2 linked regions of the Frondihabitans sp. PAMC 28766 genome follow. The protein of the gene in region 2 binds, or shares a complex with, the protein of the main gene of each other region. Links are inferred from orthologs where the notes say so. Each region holds a gene or a part of one and is shown on either strand. Other genes may lie near its edges.

Region 1 (3,021 bases), 420 kb from region 2 along the record:
CGAGTACGAGGGCGACGTCGCCACCGCCGAAGAGATCTCGCAGCTGATCTACCACGTGCAGGTGCTCATGGTCGCGAAGGGCCTGACGCCGGCCGACATCTACCGACATCTGTGAGCTGACACTCTCGACACCCCCGCAGCTCACCTCATAACAGAATCGGTACCCCATGCTCCGCGTCGCAGTCCCCAACAAGGGCTCGCTCTCCGAGACCGCCAGTCAGATGCTCGCCGAGGCCGGCTACTCCGGCCGCCGCGACCCCAAGTCGCTCTACCTCGCCGACGAGCGCAACGGCGTCGAGTTCTTCTACCTCCGCCCGCGCGACATCGCGACGTACGTCGGCTCCGGCGCGCTCGACGTCGGCATCACGGGCCGCGACCTCCTGCTCGACTCCGGCTCCAGCGCCACCGAGGTGTCGGCGCTCGACTTCGGCTCGTCGACCTTCCGCTTCGCCGGGCCCGCGGGCGAATACCACGAGCTGACCGACCTCGAGGGCGTCAGGATCGCGACGAGCTACGCCGGCCTCGTCGGCGCATTCCTCGAGAGCCACGGCGTCCACGCCCAGCTGATCGGCCTCGACGGCGCGGTCGAGAGCGCCGTGCAGCTCGGTGTGGCCGACGCGATCGCCGACGTGGTCGAGACGGGCACGACGCTGCGCGCCGCCGGTCTCGAGATCTTCGGCCCCGTCATCCTGCGCTCCACCGCCGTTCTCATCTCGCGAGCGGGCGCCGCCACCGGCCCCGAGGCGGACGAGACCGCAGGATCCGACGTGCCCGGCCTCGATGTCCTGCGCCGCCGCCTGCACGGGGTCCTCGTCGCGCGCCAGTACGTGATGATGGACTACGACCTGCCGGTCAAGCTGCTCGACGAGGCCACCCGCATCGCGCCCGGTATCGAGTCGCCGACCGTCGCCCCGCTGCACGACCCGGAGTGGGCCGCCGTGCGGGTCATGGTCAGCCGAAACGACATGAACCAGATCATGGACGCCCTCTACGACCTGGGTGCCCGCGCGATCCTGGTCACGCCGATCCACGCCGCGAGGCTCTGACCGTGGCCGGGCCCGGCGAGACGATCGCCGGCACTGCGCACGGCGATTCCACTCTCGCCGTCCGCGTCATCCCGTGCCTCGACGTCGCCGCCGGCCGCGTCGTCAAGGGCGTCAACTTCCTGAACCTCCGCGACGCCGGCGACCCGGTCGAGTTGGCGAAGACCTACTACGAGCAGGGCGCCGACGAGGTGACCTTCCTCGACGTCACGGCGACGGTCGAAGAGCGCGCGACGATGTACGAGGTGGTGGCCGCGACGGCCGAGCAGGTCTTCATCCCGCTGACCGTCGGCGGCGGGGTGCGCTCGACCGACGACGTGGCGCGCCTGCAGGCGTCGGGGGCCGACAAGGTCGGTGTCAACAGCGCCGCGATCGCCCGCCCCGAGCTGCTCGGCGAGATCGCCGACCGCTTCGGCGCGCAGGCGCTGGTGCTGTCGCTCGACGTCAAGCGATCGTCGCGCACCCCGTCGGGCTTCGTCGTGACCACTCACGGCGGCCGGCACGAGACAGCGCTCGACGCCGTCGCCTGGGCCCGCGAGGCCGTCGAGCGCGGGGCCGGAGAGCTGCTCGTCAACTCGATCGACGCCGACGGCACCAAGCGCGGCTACGACCTCGAGCTGGTGCGGCTGATGCGCGAGAACAGCTCGGTGCCGGTCATCGCATCCGGGGGCGCAGGCTCTCTCGACGACTTCGCGCCGGCGATCCGGGCGGGAGCGGATGCTGTGCTTGCGGCCAGTGTGTTCCACAATGGAGAACTGACGATCGGCGAGATCAAGAAGAGCCTCGCCGCGTCGGGTGCCGTCGTCCGCTGACGCGGCACCCCGAGACGAAGAAGACATCATGACCGAGCAGCTCACCCGCGCCACCGTCGAGCCCGTCATCGAGCGAGCCGCGTTCGACGGGAAGGGCCTGCTGCCCGCCATCATCCAAGAGGCGTCGACCAAAGACGTCCTGATGATGGGCTGGATGGATGCCGAGGCGCTCCGCCGCACCCTGACCGAGGGCCGGGTCACGTTCTGGTCGCGGTCCCGCCAGGAGTACTGGCGCAAGGGCGACACCTCCGGGCACGTGCAATACGTCCGCGGTGCCGCCCTCGACTGCGACGGTGACACCCTCCTGGTGACCGTCGACCAGATCGGAGCCGCCTGCCACACTGGTGAGCACGCCTGCTTCGATGTCGACCCCCTGGCGCCCTTCACGGGCGCCGACGCAACGATCGGCTCTTCCCATGACCACCTCGTCAATGACTGACACCGCGACTCCCACTGCCCCCACCAGCCGCTCCGGCGAGCCGCGCTCGACGACCCGGCCCGAATTCGACGCCCTCCTCGACGGCCATCGCGTCATCCCGGTCGTCCGCAGCCTCTACGCCGACGGCGAGACGCCGGTCGGCATCTACCGCAAGCTGGCCGCGTCGCGCCCGGGCACGTTCCTCCTCGAGTCGGCCGAGCAGGGCGGCATCTGGTCGCGCTACTCGTTCGTCGGCGTCTCGTCGTTCGGGGTGCTGACGACCGCAGGAGGCGACGGGTCGAGTGCCTGGATCGACTACGGCATGAGCGCCGACCGCGCGTTCGGCGACGTCACCGGTGCCCCGCTCGAGGTGCTCGCCGCCCTTCACGCCCGGTGGAAGACTCCCACGATCCCCGGCTACCCGCCCCTCACCGGCGGCCTCGTCGGCTTCATCGGCTGGGAGGCGATCCGCCAGCTGGAGAACCTGCCGGACGCCCCTCCGGTGGAGATCGACGTGCCGGGCCAGGCGCTCAGCTTCGTGTCCGAGCTGGTCGTCATCGACCACCGCACCGGCTCGGCCCTCCTGATCGCCACGGCGCTCAATGACGGCGTCGACGACGCGGACACCCTGTGGGACACCGCGCAGACGCAGCTCGACGAGCTGCAGCGACGCCTCGCCCGGCCCTCCGAGGCGTATCTGGCCGAGGTCGACATGGCCACCGAGCCGACGCCGATCCGTCGGTCGACC
Region 2 (3,069 bases):
TACGCCGAGTTCATGCCGGCCGACAAGCCGACCGCGCTCACGCTCCTCGAGGGGCGCCCGCGCCTGCTCGTCTCGCGCACGATGAGCAAGGCGTTCGCCTTCGCGGGGGCCCGGGTGGGCTACCTCGCCGCCGACCCGGCCGTCATCGACGCACTGCGCCTCGTCCGTCTGCCGTATCACCTGTCGTCGCTGACGCAGGCCGCCGCCGTGGCAGCCCTCCGTCACGCGCCGGAGATGCTGGCAATGGTCGACGACATCAAGGGCCAGCGCGATCGCATCGTGCACGTGCTGACTGAGCTCGGCTACGAGCCGTACGAGACGTGGTCGAACTTCGTGCTCTTCGGCGGGGTCGACGACCCGCACGCGGTGTTCGAGCAGCTGCTCGAGCGCGGCATCATCGTGCGCGACCTGTCGATCCCGGGGCACCTGCGCGTGAGCGCGGGCACCGAGGCCGAGACCGGCGCGTTCCTCGACGCCTTGCGCGACATTAGGCTCGGGGCATGAGCGAGCAGAGCACCACGTCAGACACGATCGCCCCCCAGACGATCGCTTCTGAGACGATCGCCGGCGGGACGACCGGTCGCGCAGCGCTCACGCACCGCACCGCCGCCGTCAGCCGCACGACAAGCGAGTCGAGCATCGAACTGTCCATCGACCTCGACGGCACGGGCTCATCGTCCGTCGACTCGTCGGTACCGTTCTACGACCACCTGCTGACGGCGCTGTCGAAGCACTCGCTCATCGACCTGACTGTCAAGGCGACGGGCGACACCGACATCGACGTCCACCACACGGTTGAAGACATCGGAATCGCATTCGGGGCCGCTCTCAAGCAGGCGCTCGGCGACAAGGCGGGCATCCGCCGCTACGGCGACGCGCTCGTGCCGCTCGACGAGGCGCTGGTGCAGGCGGTCGTCGACGTGTCGGGGCGCCCGTATCTCGTGCACACGGGCGAGCCCGCGGGCTTCGAGTTCCACCTCATCGGCGGCCACTTCACCGGGTCGATGGTGCGGCACGTCTTCGAGGCCATCACCTTCAACGCCGGGCTGACGGTCCACGTCACCGTCCAGGGCGGCCGCGACCCGCACCACATCGCCGAGGCGGAGTTCAAGGCGTTCGCCCGCGCGCTGCGTGCCGCCGTCGAGCCCGACCCTCGCGTCACCGGTATCCCGTCGACGAAGGGCGCGCTGTGACAGCAGCACGACCCGACGTCGTCGTGCTCGACTATGGCTCGGGCAACGTCCACTCGGCGCTGAAGGCGCTCGAGCTGGCCGGCGCCGACGTCGAGCTGACTGCCGACCCCGACCGGGTGAAGGCGGCCGACGGCCTCTTCGTGCCGGGCGTCGGCGCCTTCTCCGCGGTGATGACCCAGCTGCAGTCCGTCCGCGGCGCCGAGAAGATCGACCGTCGGCTGGCCGGAGGCCGCCCCGTGCTGGGCATCTGCGTCGGCATGCAGGTCATGTTCGATCGCGGTGTCGAACGCGGCGCCACGATGGAGGGGCTTGGCGAGTGGCCCGGCACCGTCGACGAGCTGAAGGCCGACGTGCTGCCGCACATGGGCTGGAACACCGTCGAGGCGCCTTCCGACAGCGTCCTGTTCGAAGGCGTTCGCGACGAGCGGTTCTACTTCGTGCACTCATACGCCGCGCAGGAGTGGACGCTCGAGGTCACGGGTCGGCACCGCCCGCCTCGAGTCACGTGGGCGAACCACGGCGGCCCGTTCGTCGCCGCCGTCGAGAACGGCCCCCTCTGGGCGACACAGTTCCACCCCGAGAAGTCCGGGCAGCCCGGCATCCGCCTGCTGACCAACTGGCTGCAGACGCTGTAGCCCGCTCTCCGCCCCATTGCAACGAGAAAGCCACATGAGCGACAACACCACTCTCCCCGCCCTCACCCTTCTGCCCGCGGTCGACGTCGCCGACGGCAAGGCCGTGCGCCTGACCCAGGGCGAGGCGGGCACCGAGTCCGACTACGGCGATCCTGTCGACGCCGCCCTCGACTGGCAGCACCAGGGCGCCGAGTGGCTGCACCTCGTCGACCTCGACGCCGCGTTCGGGCGGGGCAGCAATCGCGAGGTCATCCGGCGCGTCATCGACCAGGTCGACGGGCTGAAGATCGAGCTGTCGGGCGGCATCCGCGACGACGCCTCGCTCGGCGAGGCGCTCGGCGCCGGCGTCACCCGCATCAATCTCGGCACGGCCGCGCTCGAGAACCCCGAATGGGCCGCAGAGGTCATCTCGCAGCACGGCGAGGCGATCGCCGTCGGCCTCGACGTGCGCGGCACCACCCTCGCCGCTCGCGGCTGGACGAAGGAGGGCGGCGACCTCTGGGAGGTGCTCGCCCGCCTCGAGGAGGCCGGCTGCTCGCGCTACGTCGTCACCGACGTCACCAAAGACGGCACGCTCAAGGGCCCGAACATCGACCTGCTGCGACAGGTGATGGAGCGCACCGACCGACCCGTCGTCGCCTCCGGCGGCATCTCGAGCCTCGACGACCTCGTCGCGCTGCGCGAGCTGGTACCGCTCGGGCTCGAAGGGGCGATCGTCGGCAAGGCGCTCTACGCGGGCGCGTTCACGCTGCCCGAGGCGCTTGGCGTCGCCGGCCGCTGATGGCCGACCAGCACGCCCACGACGAGCATTCGCACGCCTCGGCGCACACACCGCCGCCGGGCGCTCCGGCGGTGGACAGCGCCGGCCGCCCCTGGGCCGGCCGCACCTTCCAGGCGCACGACACCGCCTACGCCGGCGACGACGGCTCGGCCGACGCAGGCCTCGTCTTTGCGCTGACCGCCTTCCACGACGCTCAGGTCGGGGCGGACGCCGTCGTCGACGCGCTCCGCGGCACCCGCCTCCTGATCCCGCTCATGGCCCACGCCGGCGACGAGGGTCTGAACGAGCACGGGGTGCGCGTCGACAAGACGCAGGAACTCGCGATCGTCACAGTCGCAGGTCCCGGAGGCCGCGCCGTGCTGCCCGCGTTCTCGTCCGTCGACACGCTGCGCGCCTGGGATCCTGCCGCCCGCCCGGTGCCCGCCGACGCGCGCCGCATCGCGATCGCCGCAGCTTCCGA

Evidence for each region.
Region 1: the proteins of hisH (region 2) and hisF are in contact, whole or in part, in a crystal structure (PDB 6RU0), measured with the Thermotoga maritima proteins. The link is inferred for Frondihabitans sp. PAMC 28766 from one-to-one orthologs. Residues at the interface, in WP_004080484.1 of Thermotoga maritima: Asn15, Arg18, Arg22, Arg117, Leu118, Pro119, His120, Met121, Gly122, Trp123, Asn124, Asn134, Gly135, Tyr136, Tyr138, Val140, Tyr158, Glu180, Lys181, Ser182, Ser183, Lys184, Ile185; in WP_004080486.1 of Thermotoga maritima: Met1, Leu2, Ala3, Arg5, Ser40, Glu41, Asp45, Glu46, Ala70, Glu71, Ile73, Asp74, Ile75, Pro76, Phe77, Asp98, Lys99, Ser122, Gln123, Glu161, Thr195, Leu196, Asn247, Arg249, Glu251.

The regions. Positions count from the first base shown.
Region 1 is NZ_CP014513.1:2,685,896-2,688,916, reverse strand. What follows is about bases 1-2,951. They hold hisF (imidazole glycerol phosphate synthase subunit HisF), read left to right. Parts: upstream 1-1,048; coding sequence 1,049-1,855; downstream 1,856-2,951. Other genes in these bases: AX769_RS12910 (anthranilate synthase component I), read left to right, coding at 2,287-2,951; hisI (phosphoribosyl-AMP cyclohydrolase), read left to right, coding at 1,884-2,294; hisG (ATP phosphoribosyltransferase), read left to right, coding at 168-1,046; AX769_RS12930 (phosphoribosyl-ATP diphosphatase), read left to right, coding at 1-115. Also shown: more of AX769_RS12910, read left to right, coding at 2,952-3,021.
Region 2 is NZ_CP014513.1:2,261,245-2,264,313, forward strand. What follows is about bases 10-3,008. They hold hisH (imidazole glycerol phosphate synthase subunit HisH), read left to right. Parts: upstream 10-1,189; coding sequence 1,190-1,828; downstream 1,829-3,008. Other genes in these bases: AX769_RS10920 (histidinol-phosphate transaminase), read left to right, coding at 10-504; hisB (imidazoleglycerol-phosphate dehydratase HisB), read left to right, coding at 501-1,193; priA (bifunctional 1-(5-phosphoribosyl)-5-((5-phosphoribosylamino)methylideneamino)imidazole-4-carboxamide isomerase/phosphoribosylanthranilate isomerase PriA), read left to right, coding at 1,863-2,609; AX769_RS10940 (SseB family protein), read left to right, coding at 2,609-3,008. In the rest of the region: more of AX769_RS10920, read left to right, coding at 1-9; more of AX769_RS10940, read left to right, coding at 3,009-3,069. UniProt on the Escherichia coli protein: IGPS catalyzes the conversion of PRFAR and glutamine to IGP, AICAR and glutamate. The HisH subunit catalyzes the hydrolysis of glutamine to glutamate and ammonia as part of the synthesis of IGP and AICAR.